4 regions of the Sinorhizobium sp. CB7 genome follow, and region 4 is predicted to be linked to each of the others. Evidence: predicted binding sites of a transcription regulator. Region 4 holds the regulator's gene; each other region holds the start of a gene.
What was found. The regulator LexA, encoded in region 4, represses DNA repair genes until DNA is damaged. The targets are predictions, from matches to a motif close to TGTTCNNNNTGTGTTCNG.
Positions count from the first base shown of each region.

Region 1 (4,214 bases), on a different contig from region 4:
CAGCGACAGCCCCCGCTCCAGCGTCTTGCGGAAGCGGGTTTCCTCGAGTTTCAGGGTTTCGGAAATCAGCGCCTCGGCGCGCGCGAGTTCCGGATAGGCGTGGCCCATCTGCTGCACCAGCGTCCGCAGGAGCTTCCAGATCAGCGGCTCGCGCGCGCCAAGCAGCTCGGCATGGCGCATGGCGCGGCGCATGATACGGCGCAGCACATAGCCGCGGCCTTCGTTGGAAGGCAGCACGCCGTCGGCGATCAGGAAGGCGGAGGAACGCAGGTGATCGGCAATGACGCGATGGCTCGCCCGACGCTCACCCTCGGCCTTTACGCCGGTTGCCTCCTCCGACGCGGAGATCAGCGCCCGGAAGAGGTCGATGTCGTAGTTGTCATGCTGGCCCTGGAGAACTGCGGCAACGCGCTCCAATCCCATGCCGGTGTCGATCGACGGGCGCGGAAGGTCCACGCGCTCTTCCTTCGTCACCTGCTCGTACTGCATGAAAACGAGATTCCAGATCTCGATGAAACGGTCGCCGTCTTCCTCCGCGGAACCGGGCGGGCCGCCCCAGATTTGATCGCCGTGGTCGTAGAAGATTTCCGAACAGGGGCCGCAGGGACCGGTATCGCCCATTGCCCAGAAATTGTCGCTGGTGGCGATGCGGATGATCTTCTCGTCGGGCAGACCGGCGATCTTCTTCCATAAGTTAAAAGCGTCATCGTCGGTATGGTAGACAGTGACCAGCAGACGTTTCGCATCGAGGCCAAATTCCTTGGTGATCAGGTTCCAGGCGAGTTCGATCGCCCGTTCCTTGAAGTAATCTCCGAAGGAAAAGTTGCCGAGCATCTCGAAGAACGTGTGGTGACGCGCGGTGTAACCGACATTATCGAGGTCATTGTGCTTGCCACCGGCGCGCACGCACTTCTGCGCCGTTGCCGCCGTCTTATAAGGGCGCTGCTCCAGCCCGGTGAAAACGTTCTTGAACTGTACCATGCCAGCATTGGTGAACATCAGCGTCGGGTCGTTTCGGGGAACGAGCGGGCTGGACGGCACGATCTCGTGTCCGTTCTTCTTGAAGTAGTCGAGAAAGGTCGACCGGATTTCGTTCACACCGCTCATGTTTGGCCTTTCAATGCGTGAGGCAGGTCTCTACTGTAGTAAATCCAGTGGCTTTTATCGTCCGCTCCAGCCAGTGTCCAGCGGACAAAGAAAACCGGCCGCAATCTGGAGAGATAATGCGGCCGGTTTGAATTCAGGCTTAACCGGAAACGGCGATCACCGCTTCAAATTACATCTCCGCGGCGGCGTCACCGTCATCGGCCTCAGGACCACCGTTCTGGAGGAAGCGATCGGCGATCAGACCGGCATTCTGGCGAAGCGCCATTTCGATCTCGCGCGCCAGGTCCGGGTTATCGCGCAGAAACAGCTTGGCGTTCTCACGACCCTGCCCAAGGCGCTGACTGTTATAGGAGAACCAGGCGCCTGACTTTTCGACGATGCCCGCCTTGACGCCGAGATCGATGAGTTCGCCCGTCTTGGAGACGCCTTCGCCATACATGATGTCGAATTCGACCTGCTTGAAGGGCGGCGCCATCTTGTTCTTGACGACCTTGACACGGGTCTGGTTGCCGACGACCTCCTCGCGCTCCTTGACGGAGCCGATGCGGCGGATGTCGAGGCGGACGGAGGCGTAGAATTTCAGCGCGTTGCCGCCTGTCGTCGTTTCCGGCGAGCCGAACATGACACCAATCTTCATACGGATCTGGTTGATGAAGATCACCATGCAGTTCGAGCGGCTGATCGAGGCGGTCAGCTTGCGCAGCGCCTGGCTCATCAGCCGCGCCTGCATGCCGGGAAGATTGTCGCCCATCTCGCCTTCGATTTCGGCGCGTGGCGTCAGTGCCGCGACCGAGTCGACGACCAGCACGTCGATGGCGCCCGAGCGCACCAGCGTATCGGTGATCTCAAGGGCCTGCTCGCCGGTATCGGGCTGCGAGATGAGGAGGTTCTGAAGATCGACACCAAGCTTGCGTGCATAGACCGGATCGAGCGCATGTTCGGCGTCGACAAAAGCGCAGATGCCGCCCTTCTTCTGCGCTTCGGCGATCGTCTGCAGCGCGAGCGTCGTCTTGCCCGAGCTTTCCGGTCCGTAGATCTCGATAATGCGACCTTTCGGCAGGCCGCCAACGCCAAGCGCGATATCCAGCCCCAGAGAACCCGTCGAAATCGTCTCGATCTCGACCACATTCTCGTTCGAACCGAGCTTCATGATCGAGCCCTTGCCGAACGACCGCTCTATCTGGGAGAGCGCCGCTTCAAGTGCCTTGCTTTTATCCACCGATTTGTCCTCTACAAGCCGCAAAGAATTCTGTGACATCCGATCCACCTTTAGGTTATTGAAGCCGCATAGGCAACGTAGCCGCCGATGGGAATTTTGTACTCTATTTGTTCCGATGTCGCAAGGTCATATCAAGCAATTGAAAGAAAAAGGTAAAATGAGTTCTGTTCGGCATTTGTTTTCCTGTTTCATAGCAATAACTTATGGCGGATCTCGGGCATGCGGCGCCATCGGCCCGGGAATGCTCGATTCGCGCGATCCGCCGATGAAAGGGAACTTGCCGTGACGAAAAAGATTCTTGTCCTAGGCGGAGCCCATATCGACCGCCGCGGACGCATTCTCGCCGAAACCGCGCATGGTGCGAGCAATCCCGGCACATGGTTCGAGGAGCCGGGCGGCGGCGGCTTCAATGCGGCTCGTAATCTCGCAAGGCTCGGCTTCGGCGTGCGGCTGATTTCACCGCGTGGCGGCGACGCGGCAGGCGATGTCGTGGCAGAAGCCGCGCATCGGGCGGGCATCGAGGACAAGCCCTTCGTCTTTCTTGATCGCAGAACGCCAAGCTACACGGCTATCCTCGAAAGTAACGGCAATCTCGTCATCGCGCTGGCGGATATGGATCTCTATCGGCTGTTCGTGCCGCGGCGCCTGGCGATTCGCGCAGTTCGGGATGCGTTCGAGAAGGCGGATCTGATTCTCTGTGATGCGAACCTGCCGGAGGAGACCTTGGAGGCGATCGTCCGGCGGAGCGCATCGTTGGCAAAGCCGGTTGCGGCGATCGCGATCTCGCCCGCAAAGGCTGTCCGCCTGCGTGCCTGCCTCGAGGACATCGACTATCTCTTCATGAACGAGGCGGAAGCGGAGGCACTGAGCGGGAGCCGGCCGGACGCGCCGGAACATTGGCCGCGCCATCTGCGCGCTCTTGGGTTGAAGGGCGGGGTCATCACGCGAGGAAAGCTTCCGATCATCGCATTTTCCGCCGATACCGCCGTCAGCCTGCCACCGATTGCGGTAGAGCAGGTCGCCGATGTAACGGGTGCTGGAGATTCGCTTGCTGCCGGAATGCTCGCAGCACATCTTTCCGGCCATGATTTCGCAGAGGCGTTGCGTCATGGAGCCGCAGCGGCCGCAATCACTGTACAATCGCCCCACGCGGTCGCCGAAAATCTGACCCCTGACCTCATGGAGGCGACGCTCGCTCTTGTCCCTCAGGCAGAATTTCTGTCATGAACAGCAGAACTCCATCGAACGGATAACCGCATGACCCAAACCATTTCGCCTCTCCTGCCGATCTCCTACTCCAAGGAAGTCGCCGCCGCCAAGTTGCGCGGTGCACCGCTGGTCGCGCTCGAATCGACGATCATCACCCACGGCATGCCCTACCCCGGCAACATCGAGATGGCCCGCAGCGTGGAGGCGATCATCCGCGAGGAAGGTGCAGTGCCAGCGACGATCGCCGTCATCCACGGAACGCTCCATATCGGCCTCGAGGCGGAAGAGCTGGAAAGCCTCGCCAAGTCCAAGGGCGCAATGAAGGTCTCTCGCGCCGATCTCGCCTTTGCCATTGCCGAACGTCGCACGGGTGCCACTACGGTTGCCGCGACGATGATTGCCGCCGCCCGTGCGGGCATCAGGGTCTTCGCCACCGGCGGCATCGGCGGCGTCCATCGCGGCGCCGAGCAAAGTTTCGATATTTCCGCCGATCTCGAGGAACTGGCCAGGACCGGCGTTATCGTCGTCTGCGCCGGCGCCAAGGCGATCCTCGATATTCCGAAGACGCTCGAAGTACTGGAAACGCGCGGCGTTCCCGTCGTCACCTACGACAGTGCGGAATTCCCGGCCTTCTGGTCGCGATCTTCCGGGCTGCTGAGCCCGCTGTCGCTCAACAGTC
Region 1 is NZ_JAULLL010000002.1:412,884-417,097, reverse strand. Features, by position in the region: gene alaS (alanine--tRNA ligase) at 1-1,107, opposite strand, end outside; gene recA (recombinase RecA) at 1,277-2,365, opposite strand; gene AAE029_RS06105 (carbohydrate kinase family protein) at 2,609-3,553, shown strand; gene AAE029_RS06100 (pseudouridine-5'-phosphate glycosidase) at 3,584-4,214, shown strand, end outside.
Region 1: the regulator LexA is predicted to act here: its motif matches at 2,424-2,441, upstream of recA (recombinase RecA).

Region 2 (4,214 bases), on a different contig from region 4:
AAAGACCCACGCGCTCGATTGCGATGCGGTGATCTTCGATCTCGAGGATTCCGTTGCGCCAGAGAAGAAGGCGGAGGCCCGCGAAAACCTTAAGGATTTCTTTTCGGGCAAAGTGCTTGAAGGCAAGGAACGGATCATCCGCATCAATTCGCTTTCCTCTACATTCGGGAGCGCGGATCTGGAACTTGTCCTGTCGCTGGTACCGGATGCCGTGCTGCTGCCGAAGGTCGAGGAGCCGCAGAACATCATGGCGGTTGTTGATCGTCTCGCCGATGCCGATGCGCCGGAGGGCCTGCGCATATGGGCGATGATCGAGACGCCGCGCGGCATTCTCAATGCGGCCGCGATCGCCGATGCAGGGCGCACGCCGGACATGCGGCTCGATTGTTTCGTCGTTGGTCTCAACGATCTGCGCAAGGAGACCGGGGTCCTGCCGCAGCCGGGGAGGATCTATCTCGTACCCTGGCTGATGCAAGTGGTGCTGGCGGTCCGCGCCTACGGGCTCGACGCCATCGACAGCGTCTTCAATGATTTCGCGGATTTCAAGGCCTATGACGCCGAATGCGCCCAGGCGCGCGCGATGGGTTTCGACGGCAAGATGCTGATCCATCCGGCCCAGATCGCGGTGGCCAACCGGCATTTCGGGCCTGACGAAGCGGCCATTGCCGAGGCGGAGGCAATCATTGCCGCCTTTGCCGATCCGGCAGCCGAAAATCTCAATGTGGTGAATCTGAACGGGCGCATGGTCGAACGTCTGCATCTTGTCCAGGCGGAGGAGCTGGTCCATAAGGCCCGCCTGATCGCCGAACGAAAGAAATCCTCATGAAACTCTACCGCTTCCTGACCGGCCCGGACGATGCCACTTTCTGCCACAAGGTGACTGCTGCTCTCAACAAAGGTTGGTCGCTGTCCGGCTCGCCCACCTATGCCTTCAATGCCGCAACCGGCGTGATGCAATGCGGACAGGCTGTGGTGAAAGAGGTCGAGGGCAAGGATTACGATCCGGAGATGAAGCTCTCCGAACAATAGTCCGGAGGTGATTGGGCATCCGACTCTAAATCAGAGAGTTAGAGCGGGATGTCGCCCGAAAACCGCTCACACTTTTCGGCATCCCGCTCTAACCCTTCGTTTCACGCAATTCCGGACGGAAAACCGCTTCGCACTTTTCCTGGAATTGCTCTAGCGGTCGGCCGCTTCTTCCGCGCTCGCCTCGATCCGCTCCATGTCATCATCGCTGAGGCCGAAATGATGGCCGATCTCGTGAATCAGGACATGGGTGATGATGTCGCCGAGCGTTTCCTCGTTTTCCGCCCAGTAGTCGAGGATGGGACGGCGATAGAGCCGGATGCGGTTCGGCAGTTCGCCGTTTTCCACCGTGAAACGTTCGGAAATGCCCCGTCCTTCGAAAAGACCGAGCAGATCGAAGGGCGTTTCCAGTGCCATGTCCTCGAAAACCTCGTCGTCCGGGAAATCTTCGATCTCGATGGTGAGGTTCGTGGCCAATGCTCGGAATTCATCCGGCAAATGGCTATAGGCCTCCATCGCCAGGGATTCGAATGTGCTGATCGTCGGCGCATGGCGATCCCGCCAATCCTCGCTCTGGTCTATGCGGGCCATGGTGTTTCCTTCCTTTGAGCCCATATAGAACCTTTATGCGCGATTTTCGAGAGTGGAATCAAAGCGAGGAATAAATTCATAGAAATTGACTGTTGACTCTTTTAGTAAGCTCTGGAATCCATAAGAACATAACAGGAACATTGTGAATTTGGAGTTGACGTCATGGCAGAAACGGCCGTGGCGCGGGAGACGCTTTTTGCGCTCCGCGAAACTATTGCCAGGCTGGAAGGCCGGCCTGTACCGGAATTGGCGGCAGCTGAACAGGAGGTGATGGCGGCTGATGATGGAAGGCGCAAGGATGCAGACGAGCGTCTCCTTCTGCCGCTGGGCATTGCGCGCCTGGACAAGGCGCTCGAGGGTGGGCTGCCGCTCGACGGCATGACGGAAATCCGTTCGCATTTGCTGCGGGACGCAGGTGCGGCGAGCGGTTTTGCGCTGGCGCTGGCATCCCGGCTGCAAGTGGGGAAGGACGGGACGGGAAAGGACGAGAAAGAGAGTTATCCGGTCCTGTGGATCGGCGACACGGTTGCCGTGATGGAAGCGGGATTTCCCTATGCGGTGGGGCTCAAGGATTTCGGCCTGCAGCCGGAGCGTTTCCTCTATGCCACGCCGCGCAAACTCGAAGAGGCGCTGTGGCTTGCGGAAACGGCGGTGGCAAGCGGCGTCTTTTCCGTCATCATTCTGGAGGTGCGCGGCAATCCGGCGCGTTTCGGCCTGACCGAGAGCCGGCGATTGAGCCTCAGGGCAAAGACGGCCGGCCGGCCGGTCTTCGTCCTGAGGCAGGCGGGAGAGGAGGAGGCGAGCAGCGCCACCTTCCGCTTTTCTGTCACGCCTGGACCCGCATCTTCCCGGCTTCTACCGGATGGTTCGATGCTTGGCGGCAGCATCGGTAATCCGGTTTTCCGTCTCACCCTGGAGAAGAGCCGCAATCCGGCTCCCCTCTCTATTCTTCTGGAGTGGAATTCCCATGACCGCCAATTTAATGCCCCTGTCCCCGAGCCAGAACGTTCTCTCCCTGCAGAGCGGAAGCCAGCGCATCCTGGCGCTCACCTTTACGCATCTGCCGACAGATCGGATCGCGCGAAAGCGCTGGGGCCTGTCCTGGCGTTTGTCCGCACGCCCTGAGGCCCCGCCGATCGTCTGTGCCGGCCGGCAGAACAATGCCATGCGGCTGACCGCGCTCGACGAGGTGGCGGAGAGGATTGGGCTCAAACTGAGCCAGGGGGTGGCGGAAGCACGCGCCATGTGCCCTGGCATCGAGATCGTGGAGGAGGATCTGGGAGCCGATCGTCGTCTTCTCGAAGCGATCGCCGACTGGTGCGACCGCTATACGCCCCTCATCGCCCTTGACGGGCAGAACGGTCTGTTTCTCGACATCACAGGCTGTGCGCATCTCTTCGGAGGCGAGCGCTCACTCCTCAAGGATATTCTGTCCCGCCTCTTCCGGCTGGGGTTCGATGTCCGGGGCAGTATTTCCTCCTCGCCCGGTCTTTCCTGGGCTGTTGCACATTTCGCCGGCAATGCCATTGTCGCAGAGGGCGAAGCCGAGGAGGCGCTTGCACCCCTGCCGGTTGCATCGCTGCGGCTGGACGAGGAGACCGTCGCCCTGTTGCAGAAGGCCGGCCTGAAGCAGGTGGGCGATCTCATCCATATGCCGCGAGCACCGCTGGCCCGCCGGTTCGGGCCGCATCTCCTCCTGCGGCTCGACCAGGCTCTCTGTCTCGAAGAGGAGCCGGTTTCGCCGCGCAGGCCCGTTGCCAGCCTTTCTGCTGAACGGCGTTTGGCCGAGCCGGTGCAGGCGCAAGAAACTGTCCTCCATCTTGCCAGTGAAATTGCCGAGACATTGAAACCGGCGCTGGAGGCGCGCGGTGTCGGCGGGCGTCTCTTCGAGCTCATCCTGTTCCGGGTCGACGGGAAGGTTTTTCGCATCGCGGCGGGCGCATCCCGGCCCTTGCGCGAACCCGGTCGGATCGCAGCCCTTTTTTGCGAACGTCTCAGTGCCGTACAGGACGATCTCGACGCCGGTTTCGGCTTCGAAATTCTGCGGCTCAATGTGCTGCGGCATGAAGTCTTCGACGCCTTTCAGGCGGATTTCACCGGAGATGGTCAAAGAGACATATCGCTTGCCGCCTTTGTCGATCAGGTTGCGGCCCGGCTTGGCCCGGACTGTCTGCAGGGCTTTCAACTGCGTGAAAGTCACCTGCCCGAGCGCGCTGTCATATCCACGCCCGCCATGGATATCTTTCCGCCTCCAAAGAAGTCGAAGGCAAAGGATACGGGGCCTGGTGTCTCGCGAAGCGAGCGACCGCTCAGGCTTTTCAGGACGCCGGAGTTGATGGAAATCTTCGCGGCCGAAGTGCCCGATGGTCCGCCCGCCCGGTTTCGCTGGCGGCGCATGCTGCATCAGGTTCGCCGCGCCGAAGGGCCGGAGAGGATCGCTGCGGAGTGGTGGCTTGATGGCGAGGCCGAAGCCACGCGCGACTATTATCGCATCGAGGACGAGACCGGTCGCCGTTTCTGGATCTATCGGGAGGGCTTTTATGGGCAGAAGCCGACCTCGCCGCACTGGTTCATGCATGGGGTTTTCGCATGAGTGC
Region 2 is NZ_JAULLL010000026.1:61,318-65,531, forward strand. Features, by position in the region: gene AAE029_RS32685 (CoA ester lyase) at 1-826, shown strand, start outside; gene AAE029_RS32690 (DUF1737 domain-containing protein) at 823-1,029, shown strand; gene AAE029_RS32695 (metallopeptidase family protein) at 1,180-1,617, opposite strand; gene AAE029_RS32700 (ImuA family protein) at 1,780-2,742, shown strand; gene AAE029_RS32705 (DNA polymerase Y family protein) at 2,783-4,210, shown strand; gene AAE029_RS32710 (error-prone DNA polymerase) at 4,207-4,214, shown strand, end outside.
Region 2: the regulator LexA is predicted to act here: its motif matches at 1,740-1,757, upstream of AAE029_RS32700 (ImuA family protein).

Region 3 (4,214 bases), on a different contig from region 4:
CATCGCCGGTCACACGGGCGCATTTCACATATTTCTTGTTCCAGTCGATGCCGAGTTCCGACATGCCGTAGAGAATGCGCCGGTGAACGGGCTTCAACCCGTCGCGCACGTCCGGAAGTGCGCGGCTGACGATCACGCTCATGGCGTAATCGAGATACGACCGCTGCATTTCCTCCATGATGGAAATCGGTTCGATGCCTGGCGGAAATTTCCCGCCGCCTATGGTGCTTTGTTCAGTCAAAACAGATCACGATCTCTCTTAGAATCACTGGAAGATTTATAGCGGAAAGCCTGCTGCAGCGCCAATTTGGACGCGGATTTTTGAACAGTCTTTTGCGTTCTTAAGACGGCAATCCAGTCATTTCCATGGCCGTTTTTGTGGGACGAATGCATGTCGCTCAAAAGTGCGCAGCGATTTTGCGGCAACGACATACCTGAAAGCAATTACCTAAAGCCTTCCGCGTGTCTCTTTTCACGTGACAGGCTTTAGGTGGGGCAGTCTGGCTTTCCTAATCGGAAATCCGTAGATAACAATCGCAATCGCGAGAATCCAGTGCTGCCGGAGCCCATATGGCAAGTCCCGATCTGTTGATCAACGCCTTCACGACGCTGCTTGTCACGACCGATCCCCCGGGACTGGCCCCGATATTCCTGGGGCTGACGGTCGGCATGAGCCGCGTGCAGCGCAGGCAGGTTGCGCTGCGCGGTTCGCTGATCGCCTTCGGCATCCTTGCTGTCTTTGCCCTTTTTGGCGCCGGTGTGCTGAACGTACTCGGCATATCGATCGGCGCATTCCGCATCGCTGGCGGCCTGCTCCTGTTCTGGATCGCTTTTGAGATGATTTTCGAGAAGCGACAGGATCGCAAGGAAAAGACGTCGGAAACCGCGATCACCAAGGATCACATGCACAATGTGGCTGTCTTTCCGCTTGCCCTTCCCCTGATAGCCGGGCCGGGAGCCATTTCGGCAACCATCCTTTTGGCCGGCAGGCTTGAAAGCGCTGTCGATCGCATCCAGCTGATCGCCTTGATCGCCCTCTGCCTTCTTATCGTGTTTGCCGCACTTGTGATCGCCGACCGGCTGGACAAATTTCTGGGCGTTACCGGCCGCACGATCCTTGAGCGGCTGCTTGGGGTCATCCTGGCGGCACTTGCCGCCCAGTTTGTCGTAGATGGCGCCAAGGCGGCGTTGGATCTTTCGGCAGTCGTTAACGGATAACGGAATGGAGTAGTTGGCTGCTCCATCCTTTAGTCATCCTCAGAATGGGATGTCGTCGTCCAGGTCGCGAGAGAAGTTTCCACCGCCTCCGCCACCGCGGTTGGAAGACGAAGGCGCCGACTGACCGTAATCGTCACCATAACCGCCGCCGTAATCGTTGTTGCCGCGACCTCCGCCCGACGATGCGGGCATTCCGCCGCCCTCGCCGCGTCCATCCAGCATGGTCAGCGCCGAGTTGAACCCCTGCAATACGACCTCGGTGGAATATCGGTCCTGACCATTCTGATCCTGCCACTTGCGGGTCTGCAACTGACCCTCGACATAGACTTTGGCGCCCTTCTTCAGATACTGCTCGGCTATCTTGCACAGGCCCTCGTTAAAGATGACCACGCGGTGCCATTCCGTCTTCTCTCGCCGTTCACCCGAATTGCGGTCGCGCCATGTCTCCGAGGTGGCGATGTTGAGGTTGGCGATCGGACGGCCATCCTGCGTGCGCCGGATTTCCGGATCAGCGCCCAGATTTCCGACGAGAATTACCTTGTTCACACTACCAGCCATGTCACCCTGCCTGCCGCCTGCCAGCGGCCTTTAAACCAATCGACGCACCTTAGACTATTGCCGCCTTATGGTGCGATTATATGCCGCCATAATCCACAAGGATTTTGTTCTTTATTTGTTCTAGTTTGTCTATATGATCTTGTCAACCGAATCGAAAACCTGACCCACCCTGGAATTTCGGTCTCGACTCGCCGGCGCCTATCACTAAATAAGGGGCTGGCACTCCGACACCAAGATCAAGCAGAAGACGATGAGCGAACTGAAGACGATCTCCATCCGCGGCGCGCGCGAGCACAATTTGAAGGGCATCGACCTCGACCTGCCGCGCAACAAGCTTATCGTGATGACTGGCCTTTCCGGATCCGGCAAGTCTTCGCTCGCCTTCGATACGATCTATGCGGAGGGGCAGCGCCGCTATGTCGAAAGCCTGTCGGCCTACGCACGCCAGTTCCTGGAAATGATGCAGAAGCCGGACGTCGATCAGATCGACGGGCTCTCGCCAGCGATTTCCATTGAGCAGAAAACCACCTCGCGCAACCCGCGCTCCACGGTCGGCACCGTCACCGAAATCTACGACTATATGCGCCTGTTGTTCGCACGCGTCGGCGTACCCTATTCACCGGCGACGGGCCTTCCGATCGAAAGCCAGACGGTGAGCCAGATGGTGGACCGCATTCTCGACCTCGGTGAGGGAACAAGGCTCTACATTCTGGCGCCACTGGTGCGCGGCCGTAAGGGCGAATACAAGAAGGAACTGGCGGAGCTCATGAAGAAGGGCTTTCAGCGCGTCAAGGTTGACGGCCAGTTCTACGAGATCGCCGATGTTCCGGCGCTCGACAAGAAGTACAAGCACGATATCGACGTAGTGGTCGACCGCATCGTCGTTCGGCCGGATGTTTCCGCCCGTCTCGCCGACAGCCTGGAGACCAGCCTGAAGCTCGCCGATGGCTTGGCCGTTGCCGAGTTTGCCGACAAGCCGCTGCCGCCTGAAGAAACCGCCGCCGGCGGATCGGCGAACAAGTCGCTGAACGAGACGCATGAGCGCGTTCTGTTCTCGGAGAAATTCGCCTGCCCGATCTCCGGCTTCACCATTCCGGAAATCGAACCGCGCCTTTTCTCCTTTAACAATCCCGCTGGTGCCTGCCCCACCTGCGACGGCCTTGGCTCTCAGCAGAAGATCGATCCGGACCTGATCGTGCCGGAACCCGAGCGCACCTTGCGCGACGGCGCGATCGCGCCCTGGGCCAAGTCGACCTCGCCTTACTACAACCAGACGCTCGAGGCGCTTGGCAAGCACTACGGCTTCAAGCTCGCCAGCCGCTGGAGTGATCTGCCGGAAGAGGCCAAGGACGTCATCCTGAACGGCACGGACGAGAAGATCGAGTTCCATTATGCCGACGGCGCCCGGTCCTATACGACGCACAAGAATTTCGAAGGCATCGTTCCGAACCTGGAACGACGCTGGAAGGAAACGGATTCCGCCTGGGCACGCGAGGACATCGAGCGCTTCATGTCGGCCGCCCCCTGCCCGGCCTGCGCCGGCTACCGTCTGAAGCCGGAAGCACTGGCGGTGAAGATCGACAAACTCCATATCGGCGAAGTGTCGGACATGTCGATCCGCATTGCGCGCGATTGGTTCGAAGCGCTGCCGGCAACATTCACGGCAAAGCAGAACGAGATTGCCGTTCGCATCCTCAAGGAGATCCGCGACCGCCTGCGTTTCCTCAACGACGTCGGCCTTGAATATCTGAGCCTCTCGCGTAATTCCGGCACGCTCTCGGGCGGTGAAAGCCAGCGTATCCGGCTCGCCTCTCAGATCGGCTCAGGGCTGACCGGTGTGCTGTATGTTCTGGACGAGCCCTCTATTGGCCTGCATCAGCGCGACAACGCCCGTCTTCTGGAGACGCTGAAGCACCTGCGTGATATCGGTAACACGGTGATCGTCGTCGAGCATGACGAGGATGCGATCCTGTCGGCGGACGACGTCGTCGATATCGGTCCGGCGGCCGGCATTCATGGCGGCCAGATCGTGGCGCATGGCACGCCGCGGGAAGTCATGGACAATCCGAATTCCCTGACCGGCCGGTATCTATCGGGCGAACTCGGCGTGCCGGTGCCCGCCGAGCGGCGCAAACCGAAGAAGGGCAAGGAGATCAAGGTCGTTGGTGCCCGCGGCAACAATCTGAAGAATGTCACGGCGGCGATCCCGCTCGGCGTCTTCACGGCCGTGACCGGCGTTTCCGGCGGTGGAAAGTCCACCTTTCTCATCGAAACGCTCTATAAGTCCGCCGCCCGTCGCGTCATGGGCGCACGCGAAATTCCGGCCGATCACGACCGTATCGACGGCTTCGAGCATATCGACAAGGTGATCGATATCGATCAGTCACCGATCGGCCGCACACCACGGTCCAACCCGGCAACCTATACCGGCGCCTTCA
Region 3 is NZ_JAULLL010000002.1:620,251-624,464, reverse strand. Features, by position in the region: gene gyrA (DNA gyrase subunit A) at 1-241, opposite strand, end outside; gene AAE029_RS07110 (MarC family protein) at 571-1,218, shown strand; gene AAE029_RS07105 (single-stranded DNA-binding protein) at 1,258-1,776, opposite strand; gene uvrA (excinuclease ABC subunit UvrA) at 2,027-4,214, shown strand, end outside.
Region 3: the regulator LexA is predicted to act here: its motif matches at 1,882-1,899, upstream of uvrA (excinuclease ABC subunit UvrA).

Region 4 (4,214 bases):
CGGAACGGGCGCCGTCATCTGGTTTAAGACTGAAACCGATTTTTCGGCCATCGCACTCACTGTCGCTGTTCTCGTATGCTTCTGCATACTCTTTGTCTCGCGGGATGCCGAGCTTCTGGTGAAACGGACCGTTTGGGCCGGTCTTCTTGTTCTCCTTGGCATGGTGCTGTCTCAGGTGGAGACGTGGCGTTCGCAGACCGTGGTTCTCGATTCCGCGGTTACCACGACATTGACGGGCCGTGTCGAGCGGCGTGAGACCAGCGGGCAGGGGCGTTGGCGCTATATCCTCGCCTTGGAGAAGACCGAACTGCCAGCGATCAAACGCCCGCCGAGGCGGATTTCCGTTATCTCGCGCGGCATGGATCTTCCCTTCGAAATAGGCGATACGCTGACCGGGCGTGCGCGTCTCGTACCGCCCGCTGGGCCGGCCCTGCCGCTGCTGAATGATTTCGCTTTCAGTGCCTATTTCGATAGCATTGGTGCGAACGGCTATTTTTACGGAGCGCCGCAACGCGTACCTCGTTCAGGGGCCGACACCGAAGAGCCGCGGATGGTTGCGGTCGAAAAATGGCTCCACGGACTGAGAGCCGGAATAGGGGATCGCATTCGCTCGATTCTGCCGGGCGATACCGGCGCTTTCGCCGCCGCGCTCGTCACCGATGAGCGGCGCGCCATTTCGGAGGAGACGACTGAGGCACTGCGTATTTCCGGACTGGCGCATATCATCGCCATCTCCGGGCTGAACATGGCGCTTTCGGCCGGCATCTTCTTTATCGGTTTCCGTTCCGTACTGAGCCTCCTTCCCGGGATGGCTCAAGCTTATCCGACCAAGAAGATCGCGGCCTTCGGTGCGCTTGTTGCAGTTACTGCCTATTTCCTCATCTCCGGCTTCGGAGTCTCCGCCGAACGCGCCTTCATCATGATGGCCATCATGCTGATTGCGGTCTTCTTTGACCGCCCTTCGCTCAGCCTCCGCAATGTCGCCCTGTCGGCGATCGTCATACTGGTGCTATCGCCATCCGAAGTTCTGGGGCCGAGCTTCCAGATGTCGTTTGCTGCTACGCTGGCACTGATTGCAGGCTACGCGGTCTGGAAGGACCGGCCCGCTCATACGCCATTCCATACCACAAATCCTGCCTTGCTTGCCCTGTTGCTGGCCGCGCGGTTCTTCGGTGGGATTTTGCTGACATCTCTGATCGGAGGTCTGTCCACGGCAGTTTTTGCAATCGAGCATTTTCACCGATTGGCGACATATGGCCTTGCCGCCAACCTGGCTGCCATGCCGGTCATAACCTTCATCGTGATGCCGGCGGGGCTATTCGCCATGCTGCTGATGCCCTTCGGTCTGGATCCAACGCTATGGAAGGTTGTCGGTTTCGGCCTCGATCTCGTCATCGCCATTGCAAAGACCATCGCGGACTGGGGCGGCAATATCGACGTCGGGCGCCTGCCGTCGTGGTTCTTTCCTGTCATGGTCGGGGGCTTTCTGCTGCTCACTCTGCTTCGCACGAAATTGCGGCACACGGGAACGCTCACGCTTGCGATCGCATTGATTCTCGTATGCCTAGTGCCGCCGGCGCCACAGCCGGACATGCTGATTTCCGAGGATGGTGGGCTTGTCGCTGTGATTCATGACGACGAGCTCGCTACCAATCGCGATCGCCCGCCGAGTTTCATCTTCGAACAGTGGCAGCATGCGCTTGCGATTTCTCAGCACCGAAGGCCGAAAACCATTGATGGGGAGCAGGCCAACCCCTCCGCTTCAAGCAAGTCCCGCCGCAGATTGGATGCTGCAGAACGCCAGCAGGCGAGGGAAGCCATGCGTGCCGCAACGGAGGCAGGAACGGATAGGGGCTTCGTCTGCGCAAAGAGGGCATGGTGCACGACGAAGCTGCCGAACGGAAAGGTAGTCACGACGATCGACGATGCTGCCTATCTTGGCCCGGCATGCGACACCGCTCAGATCGTCATCACGTCGATAAGGCTCCGCTTTGACCGTTGCAGGTCGGGTGCGGCACTTTTCACCGGAGAAACACTACGCAAGACTGGCGCAGTGGAAATACGCTTCGATCAGGAAGGGCCGGTTATCAAAACCGCCTTCGATACGTTGGAGAGGCCCTGGAACCGGCACCGCGCCTATGATTGGCGATCGGATCGCTTCACGGAGCAGGCAACATTGGAAACGCCCGCTTCAATCAATGATAGCGACGAATGAGCCCGACGAGCTTTCCTTGAACCTTGACGCGATCGGGGCCGAAGATGCGCGTCTCGTAAGCGGGATTTGCTGCTTCGAGAGCAATCGATGCGCCCTTGCGCCGGAACCGTTTGAGCGTTGCTTCCTCGTCATCCACCAGTGCAACGACGATATCGCCGGGATTGGCCGTCGTAACATTGCGAATGATGACCGTGTCGCCGTCGAAGATGCCGGCATCAATCATCGAATCGCCCTTGACCTCGAGAGCGTAATGTTCGCCGCTGCCGAGCATGTCGGCGGGAATGACGATGTCATGCGTATTGTTCTGGATGGCCGAGATCGGCACGCCGGCGGCGATGCGGCCCATCACCGGGATGGAGACGGATTTGCCGGGATCCTCAGTAACGGGCTTTATCGGTGCAGCCGCAATCGGCTGAGGCTTGCCAAGGCTTCCTTCGATGACACTCGGCGAGAAGCCGCGCCGTGGCTGAATACTCGGGCTATAGGCCTCGGGCAGCTTGATAACCTCAAGCGCGCGAGCCCGGTTGGGCAGGCGGCGAATGAAGCCACGCTCTTCGAGCGCTGTGATCAGCCTATGGATTCCCGATTTTGATGCCAGATCGAGCGCGTCCTTCATCTCATCAAAGGATGGCGGAACACCAGATTCCTTCATCCGCTCGTGTATGAAAAGGAGCAGTTCCTGTTGTTTGCGCGTCAACATTTTTGCTGGAACCCCAGATCGGTGAAACAAAGCCAGAACAGACACTATATGTTCCATATGTGTTCCGCAAGTACCTAAATTTTCGTGAAAGTTTTCGAGATACTCAAAATATTTTTGCTTCAGGCCCCATGTTGGAATTTGGACTGAAAAATGCCGGACAATAGGGCATATTAGTTGTTTCAGGACCAAGTGGTGCCGCCGGTAGCAGTTCGGTGCAGATCGCTCTAGCCCGTTTTCAATCGGCCTCTACTTTAGTGCTGTGGCGGATAAAGCGGCCTGCCGCAGATCTCCGCTTTTCGGAAAAGCGAGGATGCCATGCGAATGATTCTTGCAGGGATTGCCATAATTTTTGCCACTGCTGCCGGCGCGCATGAAGCTCCGTCCGGCTTTACCTATGAGCCCTATTGTTGCAATGGAGACGGCCACAACGGTGATTGCCAGCAAATTTCATCGAAGACGGTTCGTCCCGTTCCGAAGGGATTTCAGGTGACCCTGCTGCCCGGTGATCACCGCCTGGCGACACACAAGCACGTGTTCTTCGTTCCTCAGACGCAAACGATGGAGTCTCCGGACGGCGCCTATCATCTTTGCCTTTTCCCAAACGAATATACCGTGCGCTGCTTCTATGCGCCTCCAATGGGTTTCTGAGGCTCGCCGAAACCGCACACAGTGGCACGAGAGATAGGCTGTGGCGTCCTGCCAAAGGCAGGCATGTCGCGGGAACCCGGCATGAACGTCGCTCACCGCATTGTCGTGCTCGGACCCGGCGCTTGAATTGAAGGCGGAACGTCCCGGTAACATTTTCGGGAGCGCTCGAACGTTCACCTTCGGTTCACGTTGAGGGTAAGATGATATGCGATGCTCGCATCATTCCGACAAGGTGAGGAAGACATGAAAAAGCTAGCCATCATCATCCTGTCGGCCACAACTGCCTTTACAGGTGTTGCCCCGGCCGAAGCTTTTCCTTTGCCCGCCGCAATGACAATGCCTGGAGTCGAGGCGTCCTCGGATGTTCAGCAAGTCGATCATCGAAGGTTCATTCCTCGTTACGGCAGCAACAATCCCCATATCAGGCGGTGGGACCGTGAAAATAACTCCCCACGCAGCTATTTCGGTCGCTACAGCTATCGGGACGGCTATTATCGCGGTGATTACTACCGCGACGGCTACTATCGGCGCCGTCACTATCGCAGGTACGATCACGGAGACGCTGCAGCCGCTATCATCGGTGGGTTGGCGACAGGGGCGATCATCGGCGCTCTGGCGTCGCAGCCGAGATATTACGGCGGCAATGGGCAC
Region 4 is NZ_JAULLL010000019.1:38,934-43,147, reverse strand. Features, by position in the region: gene AAE029_RS28450 (ComEC/Rec2 family competence protein) at 1-2,215, shown strand, start outside; gene lexA (transcriptional repressor LexA) at 2,196-2,915, opposite strand; gene AAE029_RS28440 (hypothetical protein) at 3,231-3,563, shown strand; gene AAE029_RS28435 (BA14K family protein) at 3,807-4,214, shown strand, end outside.